Regions from separate parts of the Nocardia sp. NPDC004582 genome, predicted to be linked through region 1. Evidence: riboswitches for the same ligand, from Rfam matches in the RefSeq annotation. Region 1 holds a riboswitch; each other region holds the start of a gene.
What was found. A riboswitch is a leader RNA that binds a small molecule or an ion and turns the genes downstream of it on or off. The one in region 1 is predicted to bind S-adenosylmethionine.

Region 1 (7,537 bases):
GACTTCTTCGATTGGTTCGATTGGGACTAGCGGATCGCGGCGGGCCTCGAGCGCGTCCAGGATCAGATCCAGGCCGTAGGTGAACTCGCCCGTGTGGTCGTAGCCCGGCCGCAGGGCGTGATCGGTGATCAGCTCGCGCAGGTGCGGGTACCGATCGGCGGGCAGGCGCTCGAGGATGTCGCTCGCCACTTCCTCGACATCGGCGGGGGTCGCGACGGGCAGATTCGCTTCCTGCAGAACGTAACCGCCGATATAGCTGTCGATGAGCGAGATGGCGTGCGCGGCGTCGGCCAGCGTGAACCCGGCCGCTTTCAGGACTCCGAGCACCGCGTCGTGGTGCCCGAGCGTGGCGGGGCCGGGATCGCGGCGGGAGTCCATCAGCCCCAGCGCCCAGTGGTGCCGCGACAGCACCCGCCGGGCGGAATGGGCGCGCACCCGAATCGCGTCCCGCCAGTCCGCGCGGCCGGGATCCGGCAGGTCGATCGCCGCGAACACCGCATCCACCACCCCGTCGAGGATGGCCTCCTTGTTGGGCACGTGGTGATACAGGGACATCGCCTCCACGCCGAGTTCCTGGGCCACCCGCCGCATCGAGATCGATTCCGCGCCACCGCGATCCGCCACCCGGATGGCGGCATCCAGCACACGTTCCCTGCTGAGTGGTTGCGATCGGCGCGGCACGGCGGCTCCCGGTTCGAAGGTATTGACAGGCTTACGCCCGTAAGCCTACCTTACAGTCGTAAGCCAGCCTTACACTCGTAAGAGAAGGAGACTCCGATGCCGATGCCGAGATGGTGGGGGCACGTCAACAAGAGGCTGTTCAACCCGCGCGCGATCGCGAACGGGACATGGCCGGTGCTGACGCATATCGGCCGCACCTCGGGCACGATCTACCGCACCCCGCTCGACGCCCATCCCGTCCCGGGAGGGTATGTGTTCGTGCTGGTCTACGGCTCGCGCGCGGACTGGGTGCGCAATGTCCTGGCGGCCGGCGGCGCATCCCTGCGGATCGGCGGCCGGGACGTGGAACTCGCCGCCCCGCGCATCGTCGGGGAAGCCGAGGCCTTCCAGTCGCTGCCGGCGGATGCCGCCCGCCCGCCGAAGCTGTTCCGCATCACCGAATTCCTACGCATGGACCTCGGCAACGCGGTGACCTTCGAATCCGGATCCGCGCACTGATCCACCGGGCCGGCAGCGCCCGATCGGCCCATCGAAAAGGGCCGGAACCCAGTGGGTTCCGGCCCTTCGGAAAGATCGTCGGATCAGCTCAGCGCGTGGTCCAGGTCGTTGAGGAGATCCTCCACGTCCTCCAGGCCGATGGAGATGCGCAGGACGCCGTCGGTAATGCCCACGGCCGCACGGCCTTCCGGGCCCATGGCACGGTGGGTGGTGGTGGCGGGGTGAGTGATCAGGGTCTTGGCGTCGCCGAGGTTGTTGGAGATGTCGACGATCCGCAGGCGGTTCAAGACCTCGAAGGCGCGCTTCTTGGCCTCGTTGTCGGCGGCCTTCAGCTCGAAGGTGATCACCGTGCCGCCGCCCGACATCTGGCGCTTGGCCAGCTCGTACTGCGGATGCGAGGACAGGAACGGGTACTTCACCCACGCCACCGCCGGATGCGACTCCAGGAACTGGGCGATCCTCAGCGCCGAGTCCACCGACTGGCGCAGCCGCAGCGGCATCGTCTCCAGGCCCTTGAGCAGGGTCCAGGCGTTGAACGGGCTCAGCGCCGGACCGGTGTGGCGCATCAGGTTCTTCACCGGGCCGTCGATGTAGTCCTGCGGGCCCAGGATCGCGCCGCCGAGCACCCGGCCCTGGCCGTCGATGTGCTTGGTGCCCGAGTAGACGGTGATATCCGCGCCCAGGTCGAAGCCGCGCTGCAGCAGCGGAGTGGCGAAGACGTTGTCCAGCACCACCTTCGCGCCCGCGGCATGCGCCAGATCCGAGACCGCGCGCACATCGGTGAGGGTCTGCATCGGGTTCGAGGGGGTCTCGAAGAAGACGGCCTGGGTGGGAACGGACAGCGCCTGCTCCCACTGGTTCAGGTCCTCGCCGTCGACGAACACCGTCTCCACGCCCCAGCGCGGCAGGATCTCGTTGGCCACCACGAAGCAGGAGCCGAACAGGCTGCGCGCCGCGACCAGCCGGTCACCGGCGGACAACAGCGCACCCAGCGCGGTGAACACCGCCGACATGCCCGACGCGGTCGCGAAACAGGCTTCCGCGCCGTCGATCAGGCGCAGCCGCTCCTCGAACATGGCGACCGTCGGGTTGCCGTAGCGCGAGTACACGAAGTGCTCGATATCGCCGGTGAAGGAGGCCTCGGCCGCCTCGGCGCTCTCGTAGACGAAACCCGAATTGAGGAACAACGCCTCGGAGGTCTCGTCGAAGCCGGAACGCCGGGTGCCGCCGCGTACCGCCTGGGTGGCGGGGCCGACGCCCTCGGGAAGCGGTTTCTCGAAAGAGCCGCCGGTGATCATGACTGCCTCCACGGAAGTCCGTCGGCGCGCCAGCCGGTGCTGCCGCGGTGGCCCTGGCCGTCGAGCGCACCCTCGAAGCCGTCGACCACATTGAACGAAGGGGTGATGCCGAGCGTGGTGGCGGCGGTGGCCGCGCCGATCGAACGCTGGCCGGAGCGACAGATGAAGATGACCGGCGCCTCCGAATCCGAAGTCCGGTGGGCCAGCGACTGCTTCAGCAGATCCGCGAACCGGGCATTCGGGGTGCCGGTGACGTCGACCCACTCGATCAGCGCGGTCGGGCGGCCGATGCCGCTGGTGTCGGGCACGCCGACGAACCGCCACTCGGCCTCGGTGCGCACGTCCACCAGAACCGCATCGGGGTTGTCGCGCAACAACTCCCACGCCTGCTTCGGCGTGATGTCACCCTCGTATTTCATATGCGCCGCGCTCACTCGAACCTCCTGAGAATCCGCACTTGCCGCATCGCTGTCCGATGCGAGGCCAGGTCGTCACCCGGAGCACCCCACCGCGGAGGAGGGTTGCCGACCAGCCAGCCGGGGCTTGGCGCTGGTACTCATGACCTGGGATTGAGATTGCCGAAGAACCGTCCCCACTGTCAAACCCCGGCGGCGCTTTCGGCCGATGTCACGAATTACAGACCAACCAGCGGGAATTCTCCTTGGCGAAGTGCCAGGGCGCGGTGGTCGGCGCGCCCGCGACGGTGAAGGAGACCTGCGCGGTCGCCGCGTCGCCCTGCACAGTCGCGTCGGTCAGCTTGCTGTAGGCGATGGTTCCGCCGGTCTCGACCGCGATTCGCAAGGGCGAGAGCTTGTCGTCGAAGGCCTGACACTGCAGGCGCGGATCGTATTTCCCGGTGTCCTGCCGGGACCGGATGAACGCGTCCGCAGCCGCCGAGAGCCGATCGGAATCTGTGACATTCTTCTCAACCGGCGACACCACCGACGCGACCACGATCCCGAGGATCACGACCGCGATGATTCCCGCCGCCACCAGGAACGGCCACATGCTGCGGGTCTCGTTCTGGTCGATCCGGACCGGGGTCTCCTCGGCGTCGCTCATGGGTAGATCATGCCTGGTCCCCTTGTGAGGGCCGGCGCGTGCCATCGATAGAATCAGCAGAATTTCCCGCCCCAGCGCGGGAATAGCAAGACTACGCAGCAACGCTGCAGCGTCGGGGGCCAACGGAGGTCGCCGAGGCCAGAGCGTCAACTTAGCCTAAGCTAAGAGCGACGGCTGAGTTTTTGACGGCAATTTAGTTTCGACCCAAAGGGTGCGCGGAAGAATGACCGAACAGAGTGCAGCGACCCGCCCGCTACGCATTGCGATCGTGGGCGCAGGACCGGCCGGCATCTACGCCGCCGACGCGTTGATGAAGTCCGACGCGGACGTGAGCATCGATCTCTACGAGCGCATGCCCGCGCCCTTCGGCCTGATCCGCTACGGCGTCGCGCCCGACCACCCGCGCATCAAGGGCATCATCACCGCGCTGCACAAGGTGCTCGACAAGCCGCAGGTCCGCCTGCTGGGCAATATCGACTACGGCGTCGACATCACCCTCGAGGACCTGCGCCAGTTCTACGACGCGGTCATCTTCTCCACCGGCGCCAACGCCGACCGCGCGCTGGGCGTGCCGGGCATCGACCTGGACGGCTCCTACGGCGCCGCGGACTTCGTGTCCTGGTACGACGGCCACCCCGACGTCGCCCGCACCTGGCCGCTGGAGGCCGAGAAGGTCGCGGTCCTCGGCGTCGGCAACGTCGCCCTGGACGTGGCCCGCGTGCTCGCCAAGACCGGCGACGAGCTGCTGCCGACCGAGATCCCGCCGAACGTCTACGAGGGCCTCAAGGCCAACAAGGCGCTCGAGGTGCACGTGTTCGGCCGCCGCGGTCCCGCCCAGGCCAAGTTCACCCCGCTCGAGCTGCGCGAGCTCGACCACTCGCCGACCATCGAGGTCATCGTCGATCCGGAGGACATCGACTACGACGAGGGTTCGGAAGCGGCACGCCGTCATTCGAAGCAGGTCGACATGATCTGCAACACCCTCGAGCAGTGGGCCATCCGCGACGTCGGCGACCGCCCGCACAAGCTGTTCCTGCACTTCTTCGAGAACCCCTCGGAGATCCTCGGCGAGGACGGCAAGGTCGTGGGCCTGCGCACCGAGCGCACCCAGCTCGACGGCACCGGAAACTGCAAGGGCACCGGCGAATTCAAGGACTGGGACATCCAGGCCGTGTACCGCGCGGTCGGCTACCTGTCGCAGAACATCCCGGCCCTGCCCTTCGACGACCAGGCCGGCACCGTGCCCAACGAGGCCGGGCGCGTGCTCGTCGACGAGGACGCCGACGACGCGGCTCGCTACATGCCCGCTACCTACGTGACCGGCTGGATCAAGCGCGGCCCGGTCGGCCTCATCGGCCACACCAAGGGCGACGCCAACGAGACCATCGCCTGCCTGCTCGACGACGCCGCCGGCTTCGTCCCGGCCGACAAGCCGGAGCCGGAGGCGGTCACCGCGTTCCTCGAGGGCAAGGGCATCCCGTTCACCACCTGGGCCGGCTGGTACCGCCTGGACGCGCACGAGCGCGCCCTCGGCGAGCCGCAGGGCCGCGAGCGGGTCAAGGTCGTCGAGCGCGACGAGATGCTGGCCGCCTCCGAGCCCGACAAGGCCTCCTGAGCGGTCACCGGCCCAACGTCGTGACCAGCGTGAATCCGCCTGCCGGACAAGGTTGTCCACACTTGTCACCGTTCTGAGGCATGCTGATCACGTGTTCGATGCCCATCTCCACATCTTCGATCCGCGGTTCCCGCTGGTCGAGAACGAGGGCTACCTGCCCGACCCGTACACCATCGCCGACTATCGCAAGCGCATGTCCCGCTTCGATATCGACGGTGGCGCGGTGGTCAGCGGGTCCTTCCAGGGCACCGATCAGAGCTATCTGCTGGCCGCCCTCGCCGAACTCGGCGAGGGCTGGGTCGGCGTCACCAATCTGCACGTCGACGCCACCGACGCCGAGATCCTCGAACTGAGCAGGGCCGGGGTCCGCGCGATCCGGTTCAACCTCAAGCGCGCCGGCGGCGACATCGTGGGGCTGACCATGCTGGCGCTGCGCGCCTACGAGCTGGCCGGCTGGCACGTCGAGCTCTACATCGACGGATCCATGCTGGGCTCGCTGGAACCGGTCATCACCAAACTGCCCAAGCTGTCCATCGACCACCTCGGCATGTCCGACGACTGCCTGCCGTACCTGCTCAACCTGGTCGACCGGGGAGCCAAGGTGAAGGCCTCCGGCTTCGGGCGGGTGGCCATGAATGTCGGCTCGGCGCTGCGCAAGATCCACACCGTCAACCCCGAAGCCCTCATGTTCGGCACCGATCTGCCGGGCACCCGGGCCGGGCGGCCCTTCCGCGACGCCGACATCTCCCTGATCGCCGACTCGGTGGGCTCGGATCTGCACAAGGTCCTGGAAGACAATGCCCGCGCCTTCTACGGCCTGCCCGCCAAGGTCCGCGATTTCGAGGACCCGGCCGCGCACCGCTCGACCGGGGAACCGCCGACACTGCGGTTGCCGCGCTCGGAACTGCCCGCTCCCCAGCATCCGGACACGCTGCCGCTGCCGCGTATCGATCGATAGGCCGCGCCCTCCGCGCCCGGAGACCTTCGCGTTATTGTCATAGCGTCAACACCGGCGGGTGAGCCGGTGCGCAGCATTCGACGACGAACCGAGGTAGGGCGTGAGCACTCCATCCACCGCCAAGCAGGGCCCGCTCGCGGGCATCCGGGTTGTTGAACTGGCCGGCATCGGCCCCGGTCCGCACGCGGCACTGCTGCTCGCCGACCTCGGCGCCGACGTGGTCCGGGTGCAGCGGCCCGGCATGCTGCCCGGCTTCATGGAACGCCCGCAGTGGCGCGGCCGCACCATCGTCGAGGCCAACCTCAAGGATCCGGCCGACATCGAGAAGGTGCTCGGCCTCATCGACAAGGCCGACGTGCTGCTCGAGGGCTTCCGCCCCGGCGTCACCGAGCGCATGGGCCTGGGCCCCGACGCGGCCCTGGAACGCAACCCGCGTCTGGTCTACGGCCGCATGACCGGCTGGGGCCAGTACGGCCCGATGGCCGACCGCGCCGGCCACGACATCAACTACATCTCGCTCACCGGTGTGCTGAACGCCATCGGCCGCAAGGGCGAACGGCCGGTCCCGCCGCTGAACATGGTCGGCGACTTCGGCGGCGGTTCCATGTTCCTGGTCTTCGGCATCCTGGCCGCGCTGGTGGAACGCCAGAACTCCGGCCAGGGCCAGGTCATCGACGCCGCCATGATCGACGGCGCGCTCGCGCTCTCGCACATGATCTGGGGCATGAAGGGCGTGGGCCTGTGGTCCGATGAGCGCGGCACCAACCTGCTCGACACCGGCATGGCGTTCTACGACACCTACGAGACCTCCGACGGCAAGTACATGGCCGTCGGCTGCATCGAGCCGCAGTTCTACGCCGAACTGCTCGCCGGCCTGGAGATCTCGCCCGAGGGCCTGCCCAACCAGCTCGACCCCAACGGCCAGGACCAGCTGCGCAAGCTGTTCACCGAGAAGTTCAAGACCAAGACCCGCGACGAGTGGTGGGCGATCTTCGAGCACACCGACGCCTGCACCACCCCGGTGCTGACCTTCACCGAGGCCGAGCGGAACCCGCACATCCAGGCCCGCACCGGTCTCATCGAGATCGACGGCGTCGTGCAGCACGCCCCGGCCCCGCGCTTCTCGCGCACCCCGGGCGGCGTGCCGACACCGCCGCCGACCGCGGGCACCCCGATCGAAACCGTCTGGGCCGACTAGCCTTTCCCGGACAGCCGAACGCCCCCTGTGGAATTACCCAGGGGGCGTTGACTTTTCCGATGCGGCGGTTGGTGGTGCTGGAATTACGGCGCGACGAGCTGGATATCGAGCTCGATGGCGATCTTGTCGCTCAGCATGGCGTTCGGCATGCCCGGGGCGACCTCGAATTCGCTGCGCTTGATGGTGCCGGTGGCGTTGAAGCCGGCGTGCTGCTTGTTGTCCTGCGG
Region 2 (7,537 bases), on a different contig from region 1:
CACCGCGGGCCGTCTGGGGCTGCGGGAAGCCTTGCGCGCCAGTGCCATGGCGGTGCTGGAGCCGCTGGTGGAGCTGACCGCCACGGTGCCGGAGGACTATGTCGGGGCGGTGCTCGGTGATCTCGCCGCCCGGCGGGGGCGGGTGACCGGGTCGGTGAACCGCACCGGCACGGTGGTCGTGACGGCCACGGTGCCGCTGGCCGAATTGTTCGGCTACGCAACGCGTTTGCGGAGCCGGACTCAGGGCCGGGGCACGTTCACGGCGCGCCCGCTGGGTTACGCGCCGGTCCCGTAGCGGCCGGATGCCCGGTGGCGGCGGCACCTGGTTGCCGTCGTCACCGGGCCCATCCATCGTGGGTCGGTCGATAGAAAGGGTTGATTGTTGTCGCGACTACGTTTACTGTTGTCGCAACAACATATTTTCCCGATTGGAGACGGCGATGATGTACTCGTTCACCGAGGAGGCCGTGATCACCGGCGACCTGGACCGCGTCTGGGCGGTCGCCACCGATGTCGACCGCTGGTCGGAATGGGACCCGCACGAGGAGAAGTCCCGGATCGACGGCGAGTTCGCGGCCGGGACCAAGGGCTGGGTGAAGCCGAAGGGCGCGCCGGCCGGGCCGTTCACTATCGTGGCCGTGGAGCCGGGGCGGTCGTGGACCAGTGAAGCGGGCATCCCGTTCGGGAAGCTGCGCGGGCACCGCACCTACGTCCCGCTCGGCGACGGCCGGGTGCGGGTGGCCGAGCAGGTCGAGGTGCACGGGCCGATGGGCCCGCTGTTCAAGCTCATCTGGGAGAAGGGCATGCGCGCGGACATGCCGCTCACCTTCGCCGCATTGGAACAGGAGGCACGCCGGCGTGGCTGAACCACGGGGACCGCTCATGAGTCCGGGCTTCTGGCTGCATCACGCCGCCCTGGAGTGGCGGGCGACGCTGGAACGCAATCTGCGTCCGCTCGGGCTCACGCCGACCCAGTTCAACCTGCTCGCCTCGGCGGGCTGGCTGGGTCGATCGGGTGAGTTGCCGACCCAGCAACAGGTGGCGGACATGTCGGGCGCGGACCGGATGATGGCGTCCAAGGTGATTCGCGGCCTGGAGGAGCGCGGGCTGCTGGCGCGGTGCGCCGACCCGGTCGACGCTCGCGCGCTGCGCATCGAACTCACGGCCGAGGGCCGGGAATTGGCGAGCCGGGGCGTGCGGATCGCCGTCGACACCGACGAACAGCTCTTCGGCGTAGCCGGCGACGTACTGCGCGAGCAGCTGAAACCGATTGCCGCGCACCGGCTCCCGAGCTGACGCCGCCGCTTGGCCGGCGCCCATCACGGCGGATCGCGGGAGCGCGGAGTTCGGTGATCCTTCTGCGCGCGCGGAAGCCATCCGAGCCATCGATACGGCTGTACTCGGACGGTCAGCCCTTGACCAGGATGGCCCGGGTATAGAGCAGCGCGAAGCCTTGGCGCTGGACGTTCTGCTGAGATTTGGAGCCGGGCTGCGTGGTGACCACCGCGATGTCGCAGCCGGCCGCGGCTGCCTCGGCGAGGCGGGCCGACAGCAGTGACGATTGCACGCCGTGCCGCCGATGTGTGGGATGGGTTGCTGCGCCGGTGAGTTGGGCGATGCCGCCGGACATACGCAGGCTGGCTCCGCCCGCCACGCCGCCGTCGCGCCGGGCGAGATACCTCTGGACGTCCGCCGCGCCGGTCAGGTCGCGCATGGCGCGGGCGATGATGTCGGCGGGGAATTCCTCGTGGGAGGCCACGCCCTGCGTGTCGGGGTGGGCGAAGCCTTCCGCGACGACATCGAGCCAGGTGTCGAATTCGTCTTCGCCGCTGTGGGTCACCTCGACACCGGGGGCGACGGTCGCGACCGGTGCGCCGCGCAGTTCGCGGCCGAGCACGTTCTCGAACGACACCAGGCGGTAGCCCCGCTCGGTGAGCAGTTCCCCGACGCCGGGGTCGCCGAGTTGTGAGACCTCGGCCTGCACAGGTGTTTTCCGTTCCGCGCAGAGCTGCTCGATCGCGTCGAGTTCCGACGGCTCGGGGATTCCGGCGAATCCGAGTCCGGCGATCTTGTTCAGCGGTGACCCGTCCTCGGCAAAGGACGCCACCCCGCCCGCGATCGGGATCACGAATCCGGCGTCCGGGCCGAGCCGGGTCGCGGCCGCCCCGCTGCCCTTGGCGATCAGCTCGGCTTCGGCCCGCTCGATGCGCTCGGCCAGTTCGGTTCCACAGAACAGCGTTCCCTGATCGCTCGGCATGGGGTCGAGCCTAGGTCGCGGATCGGTGGCCTCGCCTCCGATTTTCGCGGTGCGCGGCGGTCGAGGCGCGGGGCGGGAACCGGCGGGCCGTAGGGTCGGGGCGTGGCTGTTGATGATTCGAGCGGTTCCGCCGGTGGTCTCGTGGTCGGGTTCGACCTGGATATGACGCTGATCGATTCGCGGCCGGGGATCGCCGCGGTGTGGGATGCCGTCGCCGCGCGGACCGGGGTGCCGATCGATTCGGAGCTGGTGGTGTCGCGGCTGGGTCCGCCGCTGGCGCACGAGGCGGCGCAGTGGTTCCCGGAGCACGAGGTACCGGGCGTGGTGGCCATGTACCGGGAGATGTATCCGGAGCTGGCGGTGCACGCGTCGGACCATCTGCCCGGCGTGGTGGACGCGCTGGCGGCGGTGCACCAGGCCGGGGGCCGGGTGCTGGTGATCACCGCGAAGAACGGCCCGCACGCGCAACTGCATCTGAATCATCTGGGGCTGGCGGTCGACGAGCTGGTCGGCGGCGCTTGGGCGGAGGAGAAGGGGGAGGTGCTGCTGGAGCGCGGCGCCTCGATCTATGTGGGTGATCATCTCGGCGATGTGCGCGCGGCCAAGGTGGCGGACGCGACCTCGGTGGCGGTGACCACCGGGCCCTACACGGCCGAGGAGTTGTCGGCGGCGGGCGCGGATGTGGTGCTGCGCGATCTGACCGAGTTCCCGGCCTGGCTGGCAGCGCATCTGACGTAGGGGCGAGCGGCGGCGTCCGCGGGGGCGATGCCGCCGAGGGGGCAATTCGTGGGGGCGACAGGAGATTTCCCGGCGGCGGGGCCGGGTGGCGTTTGGCATCAGGGTGATTCGAACGGTGTCGGCCGCCGGTTGTCACGGCTACCTTTCTGGACACGGTCACGAGTATCAGCGTTTTTCGAGCCCCGGCTGGCTGATCGGCAACCCTCGCGTGGGCGGTGGGGTGCCCCGGGTGACGACCAGGCGCTGCCCGACCGGGTGGCGCAAGCGCCAGGACCGCGCATTCCTCTGTCGCGGTCGTGTCCCCCTGCCCGGCGGTGTGCCGGTGCGCGAATGTAGAGGTAGCTATGAGCAGGATCTTGTCCCGGTCGCGTGGTTTCCGGGTGGCGGTGGGTGTCGGGGCGGCGGCCCTGGTCGCGAGTCTGGCGGCGGCCTGCGGTAGCGACTCGTCCGGAAGCAGTTCCGACACGGTGTATTTCGGTGTCTCCGGGCCCAAGACGGGCAATTCCGCCGAGTACGGGCGGCTCTGGCAGCAGGGGTTCGATCTGGCGCTGGACGAGATCAATGCCGCGGGCGGGATCAATGGCAAGAAGGTGGCGCTGAAGTGGGAGGATTCGCAGTCGGATCCGAAGCAGACGGTGCCGATCGCGACCAAGTTCGTGGGTGATCAGTCGATCATCGCGGAGCTGGGGGACTTCTCCTCGCCCGCGTCGATCGCGGCGTCTCCGGTGTACAACCGGGGCAAGCTGGTGCAGTACGGGTTCACCAACTCCGCGGTGGATTTCACCAAGGCGGGGGACTATTCGTGGAGTCCGTCCATCACCTTGGACGTGTACATGGAGCGCAACGCCGAATGGGTGCGCTCCAAGGCGAAGAAGGTTTCGGTCGTCTACCTCGAAACCGACTGGGGTAAGCAGGCTTTCAAGTTCTTCGAACAGTTCGCCAAGGAGAAGGGCATCGAGATCGCCTATTCCTCGGCGATCCTGCCGGATTCGCAGGACTTCCGGCCGGTGCTGATCAAGGGCCGCGACGCCAACCCGGATGCCTTCGTGCACCTGGGATATGGACCGGACGGGGCGCTGGTGGTCAAGCAGCTGCGGGACGTCGGGTTCACCGGGCAGTTCTTCGGCGGGCAGAACACGCCGCAGTTCATCGACCTGGCGGGCGCGGCGGCCGAGGGCGACATCGTGAACGGCGTGTTCACGCCCTCGGATCCGAGTCCGAAGGTGCAGAACTTCGTCACCAAGTTCCGGGCCAAGTTCAACACCGATCCGGGCGATTTCAATGTGTACGCCTATGACGCCCTGAACGCGGTGGTGAAGGCGGCCAAGGCGGGCGGTGCGACCCGGGAGGGTGTGCTGAAGGGGCTGCGCGAGGTCAAGGACTTCGACGGAATCGGCTTGGGCACCTTCGCCTTCGATCAGCAGACGCGCCGCCCCAGCGGGGTCAAGCCGATCGAGCTGATTCTGCAGAACGGCAAGTTCGTGCCCGTCGGAAGCAAGAAGTAGATGTTCGACACGCTCATCGCGGGTCTGGTCCACGGCAACGCGTACGCGCTGATCGCCGTGGGCATCACCCTGATCTTCGGGGTCAGCAATGTCATCAATTTCGCGCACGGCTCGATCTTCGCGTTCGGTTCGGTGCTGGGCTGGTGGCTGATCGCCCAGCACGGGGTGCCGTGGTGGGCCGCGCTGGTCGTGGTGGTGGCGGTGACGGCGCTGGTCGGAGTGGCCATCGACGTGCTGGCGGTGCGGCCGTTGCGCCGGGCCCCGGCCATCGCGGCGCTGCTGGCGACGGTGGCGGTGGGGCTCATCATCGAGAACGTGGTGGCCCTGGTGTTCGGGCCGGACACCCGGCCCTTCCCGCAGGTGCTGTCCACCAACAACTTTCAGGTGGGCGGGGTGCGGTTCGGCACCTCGGACGTGGTCATGTTCGCCATCACCCTGCTGGTTATGGGCGGGCTGTGGGCGTTCCTGCGGTTCAGCCGGCACGGGCTGGCGATCCGCGCGACCGCGCAGGATCCGGATGCCGCCGCGCAGATGGGGATCGGGGTCGGGCGGGTGCAGTCGCTGGCCTTCGCCATCGCCTCCGGGCTGGGCGGGCTGGCGGGCATCTTCGTCGGCCTCTACAACTCGAATATCTCGCCCACCAGCGGCGGCGTGGTCGGCATGACCGGGTTCGTGGCGGCCACCATCGGCGGGCTCGGGTCGATTCCGGGCGCGGTGCTCGGCGGCTTCGTGCTCGGCTTGGTGGAGGCGTTCGGCATCTACTGGTTCGGGGACGGCTATCGGGATCTGATCACGTTCGGACTGCTGGTGATCTTCCTGGTGCTGCGGCCCGGCGGGCTGCTGGCCCGGCCGCCCGCCATCGAATCCGAGCCCATGACCGGGACGTTCCTGGGCTCGGGCCGGGAGTTGCGAGTGCGCTGGTGGCACGCGCTGCTCGCGTTCGGGGTCGCCGGCGTGGCGATTCCGTTGGTCGCCGACGACTACGGCATCTCGGTGGGCACCCAGATCCTGGCGTACGCGATCATCGCGGTGTCGATGACGCTGGTGGCCGGGTCGGCCGGGCAGCTGGCCATCGGGCAGGCCGGGCCGATCGCGATCGGCGCGTACACCTCGGCGGTGCTGACCGTGTCGCACGGCTGGGCGTTCCTGCCCGCCATCGTGGCGGCGGGCGTGGTGGCGGCCGTGGTGTCCTCGGTGCTGGCCGCGCCGCTGTGGCGGCTGGGCGGGCATTACGTGGCGATCGCGACACTGGGCATCGGCATCGTCACGGTGGCGATCATCCGCAACTGGGAATCGGTGACGCGCGGCAGTTACGGCATCTTCGGGATTCCCGCGCCCAGCGTGTTCGGCTTCGAATTCACCACGCACACCGATATTTTCCGGCTGGAGCTGGTGGTGCTGGCCGCGGTGGTGGCGCTGATCGTCGGCGTGCAGCGGTCCCGGCTGGGGATCGCGATCCGGGCCATCGGGGCCGACGAGGTGGCGGCGCGGTCGGCGGGGGTGCCGGTGCGCGACTACAAGGCGCTGGCGTTCGCCATCGCGGCGTTCTGCTCCGGGATCGGTGGCGCGCTGCTGGCGCACCAGTACTCCTATATCGATCCGACCGTGTTCAACCTGCCGATGTCGCTGCTGGTGGTGACCATCCTGGTGCTCGGCGGCACCGCCTCGCCGTACGGCGCGGTGCTGGGCGCGGTGGTGCTGATCGGGGTGCCGGAGCTGCTGCGGCTGGCGCCGTCCTGGCGAATCGTGTTGTACGGCTTGGTGTTGTTGCTGGTGGTGCGGTTCCGGCCGCAGGGAATTCTGGTGAGGAGGGATCGTGTCCGCACAAGCGAACCAACCCCGGTCGAGGTCTGAGACCGGCGCCACCGGGCCGGAGGCGGTGCTGACCGTGACCGGGCTGCGGCGCTCGTTCGGCGGGGTGCGCGCGGTGGACGGTGTCGAATTCACCATCGCCCCCGGCGAATTCGTGTCCATCATCGGGCCCAACGGCTCCGGGAAATCGACCACGGTGAATCTGATCTCCGGGGTGCTGAACCCGGATGCCGGGGAAGTCCTGGTGCGCGGCAAGCGGATTCGCCCCGGTCGCCCGGAGGCGGCCGCGGCGGCCGGGATCGCCCGCACCTTCCAGAACGGGCGGGTCTTCGGCACCATGACCGTGCGCGAGAACGTGGACGTGGGGTTGCAGACCACGCTGCGCGCCACCCGCCCGCTGCGGCGGCTCGCGAACATCCCGGTGCTGAAGTGGGTGTCGCTGCTGGCCGAACTGGGTGTGGCGCTGGCGCCGACCCCGGCGGCGCGGGCCGAACGCCGCGAATCGGCGGCCCGCATCGACGCCCAGCTGGACCGCTTCTCCGAGCGCCTGGTTCCGCGCGCCGACCACCCCACCTACACGCTGTCCTACGCCAATCGCCGCCGCACCGAGATCGCGCGGGCGCTGGCCTCCGCGCCGGACCTGCTGCTGCTGGATGAACCCGCCGCGGGCATGAATCAGACCGAGACCGCCGAGATCGGCGCGCAGCTGGCCGAATTGAAGGCGCAGGGGCAGACGGTGCTGCTGGTCGAACACAAGATGGACCTGGTCCACGAGCTCTCCGACCGGGTGCTGGTGCTGGACGAGGGCCGGATCATCGCATCGGGCACGCCCGACGAGGTGCTCTCCGATCCCCGCGTCATCGAGGCGTACCTGGGACGCAGCCGGGCCGGGGGAAAGGTGGCCGTCGATGTCTGAGTTCGACGAGAATGCCACGCCGATCCTGGAATTCGATCGCGTGGTGGTGCACTACGGGGCGTCCCGGGCGCTCGACGAGGTGTCGTTGACCGTCCGCCCCGGCGAGATCGTGTCGCTGCTCGGCGGCAATGCCTCCGGCAAGTCGACCACCATGAAAACCGCTCTGGGACTGCTGCATCCGAGTTCCGGCGCGGTCCGCGTCGACGGCGTCGACGTGAGCGCCACCCCCGCGGCGGCGCGGATCCGGGCCGGGCTGGCCTCGGTGCCGGAGGCGCGGCGCGTGTTCCCGGCCATGACCGTCGAGGAGAA
Region 3 (7,537 bases), on a different contig from region 1:
CGACGATCAATGCCAGCGCGCCCCAATAGTCCACGCGGTCACGGGATTTCTCGCGCGGCGGCAGCCGCAGCACACGGGTCACCACGACCAGCGTGAACAATCCGATGGGCACGTTCACCAGGAACACCCACCGCCAGCCCGCGATCCCCAGAATGCTGTGCTGCCCCGCGAACAGCCCGCCCAACACCGGCCCGATCACACTGGAGGTGCCGAACACGGCCAGGAAATACCCTTGGTACCTGGACCTTTCGCGCGGGCTCACGATATCGCCGACGATGGTCAGCGCCAGCGACATCAGCCCGCCCGCGCCCAGCCCCTGCAGCGCCCGGAACACCGCCAGCTCGTACATGGACTGCGCGAACGTGCACAGCAGCGAGCCGGTCACGAAGATGGTGATCGAGGCCAGGTAGAAGGGCTTGCGCCCGTACATGTCCGAGAGCTTGCCGTAGAGCGGCGTGGCCAGCGTCGCGGTGATCAGGTACGCGGTGGTCGCCCAGGCTTGTAGCGAATACCCGTTCAGGTCATCGGCGATGGTGCGGATCGCGGTGGACACGATGGTCTGATCCAGCGCCGCGAGCAGAATGCCCAGCAGCAGCCCGGAGAGGATCACCAATATCTCCCGATGCGTGAAGCCGCCCGCGCCGGTCGCTTCGCCCACTTCGGATGTCGCCATGCCAAAACCTCCAGCCCCCGACCAAGACGATAGGCCGGGAACCGGAGGCATGGGGTCCCTTTTTCGGGACGGGCCCGAGAGTTGTTACTTCCCTTTGAACCGCGGGTCGCGCTTCTCGAAGACGGCCTGGATGGCCTCGGTCAGGTCCTCCGACGGCAGGAACGCCGAGTTCCAGGCGGACACGTAGCGCAGTCCGTCGGCGATCTTGCCGCGCTTGGGCTGGTCCAGCACGTCCTTGATGCCCTGCACGACCAGCGGCGGGTTGGCCGCGATCTCCCGCGCCATGGCGTAGGCGGCGTCCAATACGGCTTCCTGGTCGGCGTACACGTCGTTGACCAGGCCGATCTTCTCGGCGCGGGCGGCGTCGATGTCCTTGCCGGTGTAGGCGAGCTCGCGCACGTGCCCCTCGCCGATGATGCCCGGCAGCCGGTGCAGCGAGCCGATGTCGGCGACGATGGCCACCTTGGCCTCGCGCAGGCTGAACTTGGCGTCCGCGCTGGCCAGGCGGACGTCGGCGGCGGCGATGAGGTCCAGGCCGCCGCCGATGCACCAGCCGGAGATGGCCGCGACGACGGGCTTGACGCAGTCGGCGACCGCGGTCACCGAGTCCTGCATGTCGCGCACGTGCTTGAGGAAGTCGGTGCGCGGCCCGGCGAGCGCCTTGTCGGCCAGCAGCGGCCCGAACAGCGGGCTCATGGCCGGCAGGTCCAGTCCGTAGGAGAAATGCTTGCCGGAGCCGGTGAGCACGATGGCCCGGACGTCGGGGTCGGCGTCGAGCTCACGGAAGATGAGCGGCAGCTCACGCCAGAAGTCGGGGCCCATGGCATTGCCCTTGCCGGGACCGGTGAGCGTCACCGTCGCGATGTGGTCCTTGCTTTCGACTTCGAAAGCCTTCCATTCGGTCATTGGTCCAGCGTATAGGGGTTACCGGCGAGTAGGTTGGCCGGTGTAAACCCTGTGCTAAATCTGCTGCGTCCCAGCGTTTTCGCGGCGCCCGGAGGCGGACGATTATCGCGTCCGCACAAACTGCTCCTCCTGTGTGTGAGGTCACGATGTTGATGCATCACGGAATCGGCCTCGACCGCTTCAACGCCCTCCCCCGCCGTCGTGCGATTCATGCCCTGTACGAATGCTGCTGCAATGTCACCTGGGCACAGAAGATCGCCGACGGCCGCCCCTACCCGGGCCATGCCGCCCTCCAGACCGCCGCCGCGGCGGAACTGCGCGCCATGTCCGCGATCGATCTGGAACGCGTCTTCGATTCCTGTGCGCACCAGTCGGTTCCGGAGCGCACCGTCGACGCGCTGGCCCCGATCGTGCGCGCCCGCCTCACCGCGATGCTGGGACCCGAGGAGGGCTACCCCGACTACTGATCCCCCGCACATCCACCGCAATCGCTCTACCCTGGTTGCCATGCGCAGGTCCCTGCCACCGGTCGCGTCGAAGGTTTCCGACACCTTGATCGCGCGCGGCCATCACGGGGTGATCATCACCCAGCCCACGCCCACCCCCACCGCGCGCGATGCGGCCGACGCGGTCGGCGTCACCGTCGGGGCCATCACCAAATCCCTGGTGTTCCTGCTCGACGACGATCCGGTGCTGCTGCTCGTCTCCGGCGCCCACCAGGTGCATCTGGAGCGCACCGGGCAACGCCTGGAGGGCACGCTCAGCCGGGCGCCCGCGGCCATGGTCCGGGAGGTGACCGGGCAGCCCATCGGCGGCGTCGCCCCGCTCGGGCACCCCACCAATCTGCCCACCTTCGTCGACAACGCGCTGGCCCAGTACCGGGAGCTGTGGGCGGCGGGCGGGCATCCGAACACCCTGTTCCGCACGACCTTCGGGGAGCTGGTCCGGATCACCGCGGGCCTGGCCATCGACGTGGACTGACCGCCGCCGACGAGGGTTTTCCGACAGCCCGGAATACCTGGGCCCGCGACCACGTAGGTTCTTGACGTGACCGATTCTCCGACGCCCGGCGCCGAGCTACACGTGCCCGACGACCTGAGCGGCATCACCGCGCAGCAGTTCCGCGCCGCCATGCGGCACTATCCGGCCGGCGTCACCATCGTCACGCTGAACTCCGCGCAGGGTCCGGTCGGTTTCACCGCGACCTCGTTCGCCTCGCTGTCGGCGCAGCCGCCGCTCATCTCGTTCAATATCGCCGAGACCTCCTCCAGCATCGAGGCCATGCTCGGCGCGGAATCGCTGGTGGTGCACTTCCTGGGCGAGCATCAGAAGCATCTGGCACAGCGGTTCAGCCGGTCCGCCGAGGAGCGTTTCACCGACAGGTCGTTGTGGGCCACGCTCGGCTCCGGCGAGCCGGTTCTGCACGGCACCCCGATCTGGGTGCGCGCGACCGTGCACCAGCTGATCCCGATCGGCGATCACACGCTGGTCATCGGGCTGGTGACCCAGGTGCACGACAACACCGAGAGTTCGCCCGCGGCCGGCCCGCTGGTGTACTACAACGGCGCCTATCACCGCGCCGAGATCGCCGACTGACGCTCAGGCCGCCGAGGCCGCGGTGCCGATACCCAGCGCCGCCAGGATCGCCGCGCTCGTCTGTTCCAGCCGGGCCCGGATCCGCGGGCGCTGCAACAAGGCGACCGCGCGGGCGGCGGCCACCGCGAGCAGGATCATCTCGATCGCCGCGATGCTGGATTCGATGGCGCCGAGGGTGAGCGTGTTCAGGAAGGTCACCTCGGTGAGGAACTGCGGCAGCACCGCGAGATAGAACAACCCCACCTTCGGATTGAAGACACACGACAGCAATCCGGCAGCGAACGCCGAGCGCATCGACGCGGGCGTGCCCCGCACCACCGCCGCCTCCGGCCCGGCCTCCGCGTTCCGCGCCCGCCGATGCTCGATCAGTGCCCGAATCCCCAAGTACAGCAGGTAGATTCCGCCGATCACCTTCAGCGTCCGATACGCCGTCGCCGACTGTTCCAGCAGCGCCGCCACCCCGGCCGCCACCACCGTCGCCCAGACGATCCCGCCGAACGCCGAACCCACCGCCGCCGCGATCCCGGGTCGCGGTCCGGCCATCGAGAATCGCAGCACCAGGAAGGTATCGGGGCCCGGGGTGAGCGCCAGCAGCACGCACAACCCCGCGAAACTCAGCAGCAGCGGAAAACTCATGCCCTCCATGGCAACCCATCGCGGCGACGCGACGCAAGGGTGATATCGCTGACCCTGCCCCCGACGAGCAGGGCCAACGGGTCACCCCCGGAAACGGCGAAGACCGCCGCCCCCGCCTGATGAACGGGGTGCGACGGCCTCTGGTGACGAGTTCTCAGTTCCGCGCGCTGGTCTCGGCACCCAGTTCACGGAACAGGTCGGTGTTCATCGTGAACGCCAGTCGCGCCTCGTCGAGCACGCGATCGACCTCGGGACCTTCCAGGGGAAGCTGGTCCAGGGCCTCGCGGTACTCGCGCTTGAACGCGGCCGGATTGGTGATCTCGTCGAAGACGTAGAAGCGCACGCCGTCGCCCTTCTTGGGCAGGTCCCACAACTTCTCGGCGGTGCCGCGGATGACCTGGCCGCCGGAGAGATCACCCAGGTAGCGGGTGTAGTGGTGGACGACGTACCCGGCCGGCCATTCCTGCGCGCACTCCTCGATGCGGGCGGCGTAGGCGGCGGTGGCGGGCAGCGGCCGCAGCTCCTCGCGCCAGTTCGCGCCGCCGAGGTGGGCCAGGTCGGTCTCGAGCGCGGCCAGGCGGGCCAGCTCCGGCTTCACGAACGGGCCCGCGACGGGGTCGGAAGCCAGTGCGGCGGAATGCTTTTCGAGGGCCTCGTAGACGAACCAGAGCTGGCCGGTGTAGCGGAGGAAGGCCTCGACGCCGAGCTGCCCGGTGAGCAGGTCCCGCATGAACGTGGAGTGCTCGGCCTCGTTGTGCTGCTGCTCGGTCGCGGTGCGAATGAGCGTCGAGAACGGGGCGCTGGTGTCCGTGTCCAACATGGTCGGCTCCTCGTGGTCAACTCCGGGGCACCCCACTTTGGCTACCCTAACTTCCTAGTCGACCGTACGCCTCAGCAACGATCTCGCGATTCGAACTTTGCGGCCCACCCACTCCAACTTTCGGATGATTTTTCCGCCCCGCCGGTGCCGTCGATCACGGCTTCTCCGCCGCCCCGAATGTCGTGCGCGGACCGCGACAGGCGAAGGCGGGCAGGGTTGACAAGCCCGTGACGCGTCTGCCAATCTCGCTTTCAGGTCATGAGTACCAGCGCTAAGCCCCGGCTTGCTGGTCGGCAACCCTCCACCGCGGCGGGGTGCTCCGGGTGACGACCGGGCCGTCGCCCGACCGGGCGCGGCAAGCGCGGACTCACGATCGATTCCTGTCTTCCGATCGCGTGTCCCCTGAATCCGATGGGATTTGTGATGACCGCTTTCGCCGACCAGACCTGTGCTCCCCTCGCCACCGTGTCCGGCTGTGACCTCCGGGTTCCGCTGGTCCAGGGCGGGACCACCGGCTACGCGAACTTCGACTACGCCGCCAGCGCCCCCGCGTTGCGGCAGGTCACCGACCGGGTCGCCGAGCTGCTGCCGTTCTACGCCAGCGTGCATCGCGGGGCGGGGTACGCCTCCCGCGTCTCCACCGACTGCTACGAGTCGGCGCGCGGCTCGGTCGCCCGCTTCCTCAACGCCGCCGACGATCAGGTGGTGGTGTTCACCCGCAACACCACCGACTCGCTGAACCTGCTGGCCGCCTGCGTGCCCGGCGACACCGTGGTGCTGGATGTCGAACACCACGCCAACTTCCTGCCCTGGACCCGGCACGGCCGCCGGGTGGTGCCGGTCGCCGACACCATCGAGGAGACCATCCAGCGGCTGGTCGCCGAACTGTGCTCGAAACCCGCTGCGCTGCTGGCGGTTACCGGCGCCTCCAATGTGACCGGCGAACTGCTGCCACTGGAACGGCTGGCCTGGATCGCGCACCAGTGCGGCACCCGCATCCTGGTCGACGCCGCCCAGCTGGCCCCGCACCGCCGGATCGACCTGCGCACCACCGGCATCGACTACCTGGCCTTCTCCGGGCACAAGGCGTACGCGCCGTTCGGCGCGGGCGTGCTGGTCGGCCGCCGGGACTGGCTCGACACCGCGGAGCCGTACCTGGCGGGCGGCGGCGCGGTGCGCTCGGTCGCCACCGACAGCGTCGAATGGGCGCCCGCGCCGCAGCGCCACGAGGCCGGTTCCCCGAACGTGCTCGGGGTGGCCGCGCTGGCCGCCGCCTGCGACGCGCTCGCCGATCTGGACGAGACCACCGTCGTCGAACACGAGCAGTACCTCACCCACCGGCTGCGCTACGGGCTGAAAACCGTTCCGGGCGTGAACTTCCTGCGCGTGTGGCGCGACAGCACCGACGCCGTCGGCATCGTCGCCTTCACCGTCGACGGTTTCGAGCCCGGCCAGGTGGCCGCGTATCTGTCCGCCGAACACGGGATCGGGGTGCGCGACGGCCGGTTCTGCGCCCATCCGCTGCTCTCGCGGCTCGGGGTGGATGCGGCGCTGCGGGCCAGCATCGGACTCGGCACCACCGCTGCCGACGTGGACCGCCTCATCGACGCGATCGCCACCCTGGTCGAGCACGGTCCGACCTGGAATTACGCCCGCACCGACGGCCACTGGAACCCGGTCCCGGAGACCCGGCCCTTCGGCGGTTCGGCGGACGGCGCCGCGCCCTGTGGATTCTGAGAGCCCTGCGGATTCCGAATCGCCGGGAGCGGGTCAGGGCACCAGGTAGCGGGCCGCGAGCTCCTCGACCAGCGGGTCGTCCTCGTCGACCGCTTCGAGTCGGTCCAGGTCGTCCTGGACCGACACCTGCCGGGTGTCCGGAATCTCCGGATCGGGCGGTCCGTCCTCCTCGAGCTGACGGATCAGCTTGTCTCGCACCCGCTCCTTCAGCGATTGGCTCATAGGAAGAGCATCCTCCGCTCAGACGGGCGCGATCCAGGTACCCCACGGCGTGTTCCGCACGACGGTGAACACGATGAGGAAGGCCACCGCGATCCACAGCGCCGACCTGGGCAGGATCCGCGGTAGCGGCGGCGGCGCCGACCGGCCCCGCCAGGCGCGCACCAGCCAGGTGCCCCACCAGGCGAGGAAGCCGAGCGTCAACGGCAGCAGCAGCACATTGCTGTGGATGGCGTCCAGGAACCGACCATCGGTCAGATTGTGCAGGCCGCGCAGGCCGCCGCAGCCGGGACACCAGTACCCGGTCAATTCGTAGAACGGGCAGAACCCGTAGGCCCCCTGCACGTGCGGGTCCCGGAAGTGCAGCAGCGCCAGGCCGCCGGCGACGGCCGCACCGCCCAGCAGCGGGAGTCCGACGCCGAGCCGTCGCGGGCGCGTAGGCCCTGGTTCGGCTCCCGCCGTCGGTACCGCTGCCGTGGTGTCCACGAGAATCAACGGTAGCCGGGCCACCGCCCACCTGCCAGGTCACACCGAACTTCGCACCCGATTGCGTTGCTCGATCACGCCGCCCGATTGCGTTGCGGCCTCAGCGGATCGGGGCGCGTTCCACTACCGGGGCGGTGAGCACGCCCGCGAGCATGTCCACGATTTCTCCCCAGGCGTCCACATCCCCCGCGGCGACCTTGCCCGCCTCGACCGCGCGTTCATGATCGGCCAGTAGCGCGAACAGCACGGTCGGCAGCGCGCGCAACCGCCGCAGCCGCAGGCGTTTCGGCAGGTCGGCGAGTTCCCGATCGAGCTGCTGCATGATCACGCGCACCGAGGTGCGCTGGGCGGAGGCCAGATTCGCCGCGTCGGTGACGGCTCGGTGGGTGTGGATCTGTTCGAGGAATCGCGCGTAATGGTGGACACCGTGCCGGTCGGCCAGCTCGAGCATGGGGATGACCAGC
Region 4 (7,537 bases), on a different contig from region 1:
TGGACAGGAAGTGCGACTTGGTGTTGACGGCCAGCACCACGTCCGCGGGATCCTTGACGTGGCTCTGGGTCTCCTGATCGAACTTGCCGTGATCGTCGGAGAACTTCTCGGTGGTGAAGATCTGCACCGGATTCGACAGCTGGTTGGCCGCATTCGTCACCTTGGCGACGTCCAGCACCTTGGAATCGTCGTGGATGGTGACCGGTCCGGCCGCCGCGGGCCCGGTGGCCGACAGCAGCAGCACCCCCAGCACGGCCGTCAGCAGCACTACAAAACGCTTGACCATCTTGCCTTTTCCTTCCCGGGTGGCCTCCCGCCACCACGGCACCCGCGACACTACGGGAGAATCACCGCAGGGGCAGGGAAGGAGAGCGGCGTGACAGTGGTCCGGGCGACCATCAAACCCGGCAGCAAGAAAGGCCCGCTCGTCGAGATCCTCGACGACGGCGCGCTGCAGCTGTATGTCCGCGCCCCCGCGGTGGAGGGCAAGGCCAACAAGGCCGCCATCGAACTGCTGGCCGCCCACTTCGGCGTCCCCAAGTCCGCGGTCCGCCTCACCGGTGGCGCGACCTCCCGCTTCAAACGCTTCGAGGTCGACGACTAGTCAGACCGCGCCCGGGAATCCCAGCTGCCGCCAGGCCTCGTACACCGCGACCGCGGCGGCGTTGGAGAGGTTCATGGAGCGGCGGCCGGGGAGCATGGGAATGCGGAGCTGGTCGGTGACGCGGGGGTCGCCGAGCACGTCCTCGGGGAGACCGGTGGGTTCGGGGCCGAAGAGCAGGACGTCGCCGTCGCGGTAGGTGATCTCGGTATTGCGGGTGGTCGCGGTGGCGGTGAAGGCGAAGACCCGTCCGGGGGTGATGGCCTCCCAGGCCGCGGCGAGGTTCTTGTGCACGGTGACGACGGCCAGGTCGTGGTAGTCCAACCCGGCCCGGCGTAGCTTCGGCTCGGATAGGTCGAAGCCGAGCGGTTCGATCAGGTGCAGGGCGCAGCCGGTACCGGCCGCCAGCCGAATGGCATTGCCGGTATTGGGCGGGATGCGGGGTTCGAAGAACACGAGATGGAACACGGGATCCAGCATTGCAGAGCGGCGGTTAAGCTCGTGCGGTGAGTCCAGCCCATGCCGCACCCCAGAGTCGCAGCAGTCGTGCGGGGGAGTTCGCCCGCGAGAATCTGCCCATGCTGCTGGTGGGCGCGGTCCTGGTGGTGGCCGTGGTCTTCCTGGCCTGGGATCGCTGGCGGCGCGGAACGTTCTTCTTCGGCGGCGCGACGCTGCTCGCGGCGGCGCTGCGGCTGACCCTGCCGACCGACCGGGTGGGTCTGCTCGCGGTGCGCAGCAAGGGATTCGATGTCGTCTGGCTGACGGTGCTCGGAGTCGCGATCATCGTGCTGGCGGCGACCATCAGCAGCCTCGGCGTCACGTAACCGGAGCCGGGGCGGGGCCTCGCGAATCGCGGGGCCGGGGCCGCGACCGGAGTCGCGGCGCTGGAAAAGATGAGCGATTGTGCTGCCGCCGGGGCGAACCGGCGGCGCTGGGGGATAGCTAGACCGAGGTTATACGGCGGCCGAGTTCGCGCCGCAACACTTCCTGGTCCGGGAGTCTGTGCAGGACACGGAGTATGGCCGGGCGGAGTTCATGCTGCTCGTCCTCGGAGAGCAGATCGACGAGATCGCGGAGATCCATGTCATCGAATGCGGCGGTCATGCCGAATAGATTACGGCGGATACGCCCGTTGCACACGCATTCCGGAACTCCGGTTACGGAGGCGTCATACGCGCGAAACCGGAAGCGCTTCATGACAATTCGCAGGAAACAGGCGCGATACGTCGCGTAACGCGGATCCGGCTGTGGCAGCGGCCGGGCAGCGGACATACGGCATTCGGGCAGGGCCTGCCCACCAACTCCGGGCGGCGAGACCGTCCGGTGGCGGCGGTACCGTCCGATGGCCGCGATACCGCCGTCGCCGGGGACAGTGCTGGTTCAGTGACCCGGCGCGCGCTGGGCGCGGGCCAGTTCCATGGTCTCCAGCATGAGTTTGCCGACCGCCTCGGTCTCGGTCAGGAACCCGTCGTGCCCATCCTTGGAGTGGATGACCTCGAGCCCCTTGGAGCCGGGCAGCAGATCGGCCAGCTCCTGCAGGGTGCGCAGCGGGTAGAGCCGGTCCGAGTCCACTCCGCCGATCACGCACGGCACCGGCGTCGAGGCCAGCGCCGCCGCGACGCCGCCGCGGCCGCGCCCCACGTCGTAGCGGTTGATGGCCTCGGTGAGCAGCACGTAGGTGCCCGGATCGAAACGCGCGATCAGCTTCTCCGCCTGGTACTCCAGGTAGCTCTGCACCGCGTAGCGGCCGCCCGCGAGCGGATCCTCGTCGCCCTGGCCGTGATTCTCGAAACGGTGGTCGAGCTCGCCCTCGGCGCGGTAGGTCAGGTGCGCGATGCGCCGGGCGATGCCCATGCCGGTCGTGGGTGCGCGCCCGGTGCCGTAGTAGTCGCCGCCCTGCCAGTCCGGATCGGCCTTGATGGCGGCGATCTGGGTGGTCTGGGTACCGATCTGATCGGCGGTGGCGCGTGCGCCGACCGCCAGCACCAGGGCCGCGCCGACCCGTTCGGGCCGGCCGATCATCCACTCCAGCACCCGCATGCCGCCCATGGAGCCGCCGATCACGGCGGCCAGGCGGTCGATGCCGAGCAGGTCGAACAGCTTGGCCTCGGCGGTCACCTGGTCGCGGACGGAGATCGCGGGAAACCTTGTGCCCCAAGGCTTCCCGTCCGGAGCTAGCGAGGACGGGCCGGTGCTGCCCTTGCAGCCGCCGAGCACGTTGGTGGCGATGACGCACCATTCGCGGGTGTCCACGGGCGCGCCGGGGCCGACGCTGCCGTCCCACCAGCCGGCCTGGTCGTGATGGACGTCGGCGGGGCCCACCACGTGCGAGTCGCCGGTCAGCGCGTGCTCCACGAGCACCACGTTGTCCGCGTTCGCCGACAGTTCGCCCCACCGCTGGACGGCCAGTGTGACGTCGGGGATCACGGCCCCGCTCTCGAGTTCCACGTCGCCGATGGCGATGCTCCCGAGCGTCCCGTCGGGCGGCGGCAGCAAGCGCTCCGCCGCGTGCCGGGACGTTCGCGATTCGATGTTCACGGTCAATGTGCCGCCGCCGTCAGTCCGGCGCGCAGGTCCGCCAGGATGTCGTCGATGCCCTCGATGCCCACGGCCAACCGCACCAGACCAGGTGTGACGCCGGAAGCCAACTGCTCGGCGGGCGTCAGCTGGGAATGCGTGGTGGAGGCCGGATGGATGACGAGCGAGCGCACATCCCCGATGTTAGCGACATGGCTGTGCAGCACCAGCGCCTCCACGAACTTCTTGCCCGCGTCGACCCCACCGGCCAGCTCGAAGGACACGATGGCGCCGACACCCTTCGGTGCCAGCTGTTTGCCACGCTCGAACCAGGGCGAGGCGGGCAGACCCGCGTAGTAGACCTTCTCGACGCCGGGCTGTCCGGCCAGGAACTCGGCCACCGCCTGGGCGTTGGCCACGTGCCGCTCGATGCGCAGGCTCAGCGTCTCGAGACCCTGCGCGATGAGGAACGCGTTGAACGGCGACACCGCCGCGCCCAGATCGCGCAGCAGCTGCACGCGGGCCTTGAGCGCGTAGGCCGGTGCGCCGAGATCGGCGAAGACCGCGCCGTGGTAGCTGGGGTCCGGGGTGGTGAAGCCGGGGAAGCGGGACTCGCCCGCCTCGTTCGTCACCGTCCAGTCGAAGGCGCCGCCGTCGACGATCACACCCGCGACCGCGGAACCGTGCCCGCCCAGGTACTTGGTGGCCGAGTGCACCACGATGTCCGCGCCCAGCCGCAGCGGCTGGATCAGGTACGGGGTGGCGACGGTGTTGTCCACGATGAGCGGCACCCCGGCGGCGTGCGCGACCTCGGCGATGCCCGGAATGTCGAGGACCGAGCTGCTCGGATTGGCGACGGTCTCGCCGTAGAACGCCTTGGTGTTGGGCCGCACCGCCGCGCGCCACTGCTCGAGGTCGTCGGGATCCTCGACGAAGCTGACCTGGATGCCCAGCTTGGGCAGCGAGTAGTGCAGCAGGTTGTAGGTGCCGCCGTACAGGTGCGGGCTGGCCACGATGTGGTCCCCGGCCTCGGCGAGATTCAGGATCGCGTAGGTCTCCGCGGCCTGGCCCGAGGCCAGCAGCAGGGCGGCCACGCCGCCCTCGAGCGCCGCGATGCGCTGTTCCACGGCGTCCTGGGTGGGGTTCATGATCCGGGTGTAGATATTGCCCGGTTCGGCGAGCCCGAACAGCGCGGCGGCGTGGTCGGTGTCGCGGAACGCGTAGGACGTGGTCTGGTAGATGGGCAGGGCGCGGGCTCCGGTGGCGGAATCGGGAGCCTGGCCGGCGTGAATCTGTTTGGTCTCGAAGGACCAGTTGGCCGGATCCAGGGCGTCGTCAGCGGGGACGGCCGCGGGTGCGGTCGAGTCACTCATGTGTTCTGCTCCAAAAACAAGGTCGCCGAATGGCGGAGGTTTGACGTTATCGAGAAGCGAATGGGCTTCGACAACAACACATCTCGGTAGACCTCCTGGTTGCGCTTGCGTTCGGCCTTCGAACGCCCGGTCTGCACCCGGAGCACCCCACCGCAGCTGGAGGGTTGCCGATCAGCAAGCCGGGGCCTTATCGCTGATGCTCTTGACCTAATGCGGGATTCTAGCGGCCGATCGCCCCGATCTACCCAGTGGGGTTTGTCGCATTCACAGCGGTATTTTCCCCGTTTACGGGGGGAAATGTCGTTGTCGCACCGCAACAGACCCGACGGAATTCGCTGAATGCGGCCTGGACGCTGTCGGCGAGCACGCGGGCGGTGGTGACCGTGGTGCAGTCGGCGAACTCGTCCCCGTCGTCGAACTCGCATTCCATGCCGACCCGCACGATGCCGTGCCAGGTGGTGGCGATGAGCCGCACGGTGAGGTGGTCCTCGGGCAGCCGCAGGCGTTCGGCCAGCACCTCCGACACCGCCCGGGTCTTGGTGTCGGCCGATTCCATGCTGAGCGCGCGCACGGCGACGCTGTCGCGGGAGATGCGCTGCATCTGCTGGAACCAGCGGAAGGGCACGGGCGCGTCGGAGTCGATGATCTGGTCGACCACCGCCAGGAACGCGCCGAGCAGCGCTTCCATCTCGTCGCCGGAGATCGGTTGGGCGCGCAGCTGGTCGGCGAGGGCCTGTCCCCAGCTCTCGATGGGGGCGATGACGATCGCCTCCTTGCTGTCGAAGTACCGGTTCACGGTGCGCGGGGAGACATCGGCGGCGTCGGCGATCTGCTCGACGGTGGTGGCGTCGAAGCCCTGTTCGTCGCACAACCGCAGGGCGACGTCGATGATCCGGGCCCGGGTCTGCTGCTTCTTGCGCTCACGCAGGCCGGGGCGGTGACGCGAGATCACACCGATGTGACTTGACAACTCCGACATGCCTCCATCGTAGGTCCTTGATGCGTTTTCCTGTCCCAGTATGACAACTGTCGTAGTGCGACATTTTTCCCTTGACGCCAATTGTCGGTGGGGGTCACTATGGTGATGCTGCCTTCGAACTCCAGAGGAGAGGCTCATGACCGTAGCGACGGACGCTCTCGGTACAGACGAAAAAGCAAGTCCCGCACAAGATTCCAGGCGTTGGTGGGCGCTCGGCGTGATCGCCATGGCGCAGCTGATGGTGGTCCTGGACGCCACGATCGTCACCATCGCCATGCCGTTCGCCCAGCAGGATCTGCACATCAGCGACGGTGACAAGCAATGGATCTTCACCGCGTACACCCTGATCTTCGGCGGTCTGCTGCTGCTCGGCGGCCGCCTCGCCGACTACCTGGGCCGCCGCCGGATCCTGATGGTCGGCCTGATCGGCTTCGCCGCGGCCTCCGCGCTGGCCGGTCTCGCGCAGAACCAGGCCGAACTCTTCGCCGGTCGGGCGCTGCAGGGCGCGTTCGGCGCGCTGCTGGCCCCGGCCGCGCTGTCACTGGTGTCGGTGACCTTCACCGAGGCCAAGGAACGAGCCCGGGCCTTCGGCGTGTTCGCCGGTGTGTCGGCGGCGGGCGCCGCGCTCGGCCTGATCGCCGGTGGCGCGCTCGTCGAGTACGCGAACTGGCGCTGGTCGCTGCTGGTGAACACCCCGGTCGCGCTGCTGGCCCTGCTCGGCGCGTTCGCCTTCGTGGTCAAGGATGTGCCCGCGCCGCGCACCGGCGGTTACGACCTGCCCGGCGCGGTCACCGTCACCCTCGGCCTGATCTCGATCGTGTACGGCTTCAGCCGCGCGGCCTCCGACGGCTGGACGGCCTCCACCACGCTGGCGTTGTTCGTGGTGGGTGTAGCACTGCTGGCGGCGTTCGTGGCCATCGAGAGCCGCACCGCGAATCCGCTGCTGCCACTGCGTATTCCGGGTGAGATCAACCGCGGCGGGTCGTATCTGATCGCGCTGCTGGTGCCCATCGCCATGTTCGCCATGTTCCTGAACCTGAGCTTCTACCTGCAGATCGTGGAGCACTACTCGGCGCTGAAGACGGGTGTGGCGTTCCTGCCGTTCCCGGCCGGCATCGTGGTGTCGGCGGGCATCGCCTCGGCGGTGCTGCCGAAGATCGGGCCGCGGCCGCTGATGCTGGCGGGTTCGGTGCTGGGCGCCGCGGGCCTGGTGTGGCTGTCGCGGCTGGAGTACGGCGACAGCTACGCGACCGCCCTGCTGCCCGCCATGATCCTGATCGCGCTGGGCATGGGCGCGCTGTTCGTGTCCATGCAGACCACCGCGCTGCACCAGGTCGACGCCGAGGATTCGGGCGTGGCCAGCGCGCTGCTCAACGCCGCGCAGCAGGTGGGCGGTTCCATCGGCACCGCGCTGCTGACCACCATCTCGGTGCAGGTGGCCGAACGGTACGTGCGCAACAACATGACCATCGACCATGTGATGGAGCGGGCCTCGATCCATTCCTACAACGTGGCGTTCCTGATCGGCGCGATCTTCTTCGCGCTGTGTGTTCCGATCGCGGCGTTCATGGTCCGGGACAAGCCGCAGAACCTGCTCGAGGGTGACGAGCACGCCGTGCACGTGGGCGTGTGAACCACCGCGGGTGAGTCCGCACCGATGCCCGTCGCGAATCTCGCGGCGGGCATCGGGTCGGTGGCAGCATGGGAGGTTGCGGGATCTCGATCCGACCGAAGGAGTGTCAGGACGATGAGAACCATGCGGTCAGTTGTCGCCGACACGGTGGGAGAACCGTCCGAGGTGCTGCACCTGCGGCCCCGCCCCGTCCCGGAGCCCGGTCCCGGCGAGGTCCGGATCCGGGTGTCGGCCGTCCCCGTTCATGCCAGCGATCTGCACACCGTCCGCGGCAGATACGGATTCACCCCGGAGTTCCCGGCCGTGCCCGGTATCGAATCCGTCGGTGTGATCGACGAACTCGGTAGCGGCACAGACGGTCTCACCGTCGGGCAACGCGTCATCACGGTCGGTGTCCGGGGAACCTGGCAGGAGTACGTCGTCGCCGACGCCGA

Region 2: another riboswitch for S-adenosylmethionine. It lies ahead of ACWELJ_RS30615 (ABC transporter substrate-binding protein); the one in region 1 lies ahead of ACWELJ_RS11860 (rhodanese-like domain-containing protein).
Region 3: another riboswitch for S-adenosylmethionine. It lies ahead of ACWELJ_RS21910 (aminotransferase class V-fold PLP-dependent enzyme); the one in region 1 lies ahead of ACWELJ_RS11860 (rhodanese-like domain-containing protein).
Region 4: another riboswitch for S-adenosylmethionine. It lies ahead of ACWELJ_RS15015 (bifunctional o-acetylhomoserine/o-acetylserine sulfhydrylase); the one in region 1 lies ahead of ACWELJ_RS11860 (rhodanese-like domain-containing protein).

The regions. Positions count from the first base shown of each region.
Region 1 covers NZ_JBSGCY010000030.1:45,624-53,160, forward strand. Annotated here, with positions in the region: gene ACWELJ_RS11840 (hypothetical protein) at 1-30, shown strand, start outside; gene ACWELJ_RS11845 (TetR/AcrR family transcriptional regulator) at 1-645, opposite strand, end outside; gene ACWELJ_RS11850 (nitroreductase family deazaflavin-dependent oxidoreductase) at 778-1,179, shown strand; gene ACWELJ_RS11855 (O-succinylhomoserine sulfhydrylase) at 1,263-2,477, opposite strand; gene ACWELJ_RS11860 (rhodanese-like domain-containing protein) at 2,474-2,896, opposite strand; SAM riboswitch class IV at 2,926-3,041, opposite strand; gene ACWELJ_RS11865 (Rv0361 family membrane protein) at 3,105-3,539, opposite strand; gene ACWELJ_RS11870 (FAD-dependent oxidoreductase) at 3,763-5,154, shown strand; gene ACWELJ_RS11875 (amidohydrolase family protein) at 5,246-6,112, shown strand; gene ACWELJ_RS11880 (CaiB/BaiF CoA transferase family protein) at 6,213-7,310, shown strand; gene ACWELJ_RS11885 (YceI family protein) at 7,394-7,537, opposite strand, start outside.
Region 2 covers NZ_JBSGCY010000177.1:2,463-9,999, forward strand. Annotated here, with positions in the region: gene fusA (elongation factor G) at 1-295, shown strand, start outside; gene ACWELJ_RS30595 (SRPBCC family protein) at 441-866, shown strand; gene ACWELJ_RS30600 (MarR family winged helix-turn-helix transcriptional regulator) at 859-1,296, shown strand; gene ACWELJ_RS30605 (GNAT family N-acetyltransferase) at 1,409-2,236, opposite strand; gene ACWELJ_RS30610 (HAD family hydrolase) at 2,360-2,995, shown strand; SAM riboswitch class IV at 3,150-3,268, shown strand; gene ACWELJ_RS30615 (ABC transporter substrate-binding protein) at 3,340-4,500, shown strand; gene ACWELJ_RS30620 (ABC transporter permease) at 4,501-6,354, shown strand; gene ACWELJ_RS30625 (ABC transporter ATP-binding protein) at 6,317-7,228, shown strand; gene ACWELJ_RS30630 (ABC transporter ATP-binding protein) at 7,221-7,537, shown strand, end outside.
Region 3 covers NZ_JBSGCY010000083.1:506-8,042, reverse strand. Annotated here, with positions in the region: gene ACWELJ_RS21945 (MDR family MFS transporter) at 1-673, opposite strand, end outside; gene ACWELJ_RS21940 (crotonase/enoyl-CoA hydratase family protein) at 758-1,579, opposite strand; gene ACWELJ_RS21935 (2-oxo-4-hydroxy-4-carboxy-5-ureidoimidazoline decarboxylase) at 1,726-2,046, shown strand; gene ACWELJ_RS21930 (YbaK/EbsC family protein) at 2,087-2,560, shown strand; gene ACWELJ_RS21925 (flavin reductase family protein) at 2,711-3,175, shown strand; gene ACWELJ_RS21920 (LysE family translocator) at 3,179-3,811, opposite strand; gene ACWELJ_RS21915 (biliverdin-producing heme oxygenase) at 3,966-4,631, opposite strand; SAM riboswitch class IV at 4,886-4,999, shown strand; gene ACWELJ_RS21910 (aminotransferase class V-fold PLP-dependent enzyme) at 5,055-6,368, shown strand; gene ACWELJ_RS21905 (hypothetical protein) at 6,402-6,590, opposite strand; gene ACWELJ_RS21900 (DUF2752 domain-containing protein) at 6,609-7,073, opposite strand; gene ACWELJ_RS21895 (TetR family transcriptional regulator) at 7,174-7,537, opposite strand, start outside.
Region 4 covers NZ_JBSGCY010000044.1:355-7,891, forward strand. Annotated here, with positions in the region: partial or broken gene ACWELJ_RS14985 (hypothetical protein) at 1-286, opposite strand, end outside; gene ACWELJ_RS14990 (DUF167 domain-containing protein) at 377-604, shown strand; gene ACWELJ_RS14995 (tRNA (cytidine(34)-2'-O)-methyltransferase) at 605-1,069, opposite strand; gene ACWELJ_RS15000 (DUF3017 domain-containing protein) at 1,180-1,425, shown strand; gene ACWELJ_RS15005 (hypothetical protein) at 1,544-1,705, opposite strand; gene metX (homoserine O-acetyltransferase MetX) at 1,982-3,145, opposite strand; gene ACWELJ_RS15015 (bifunctional o-acetylhomoserine/o-acetylserine sulfhydrylase) at 3,142-4,491, opposite strand; SAM riboswitch class IV at 4,588-4,699, opposite strand; gene ACWELJ_RS15020 (TetR/AcrR family transcriptional regulator) at 4,733-5,470, opposite strand; gene ACWELJ_RS15025 (MFS transporter) at 5,607-7,103, shown strand; gene ACWELJ_RS15030 (zinc-dependent alcohol dehydrogenase family protein) at 7,218-7,537, shown strand, end outside.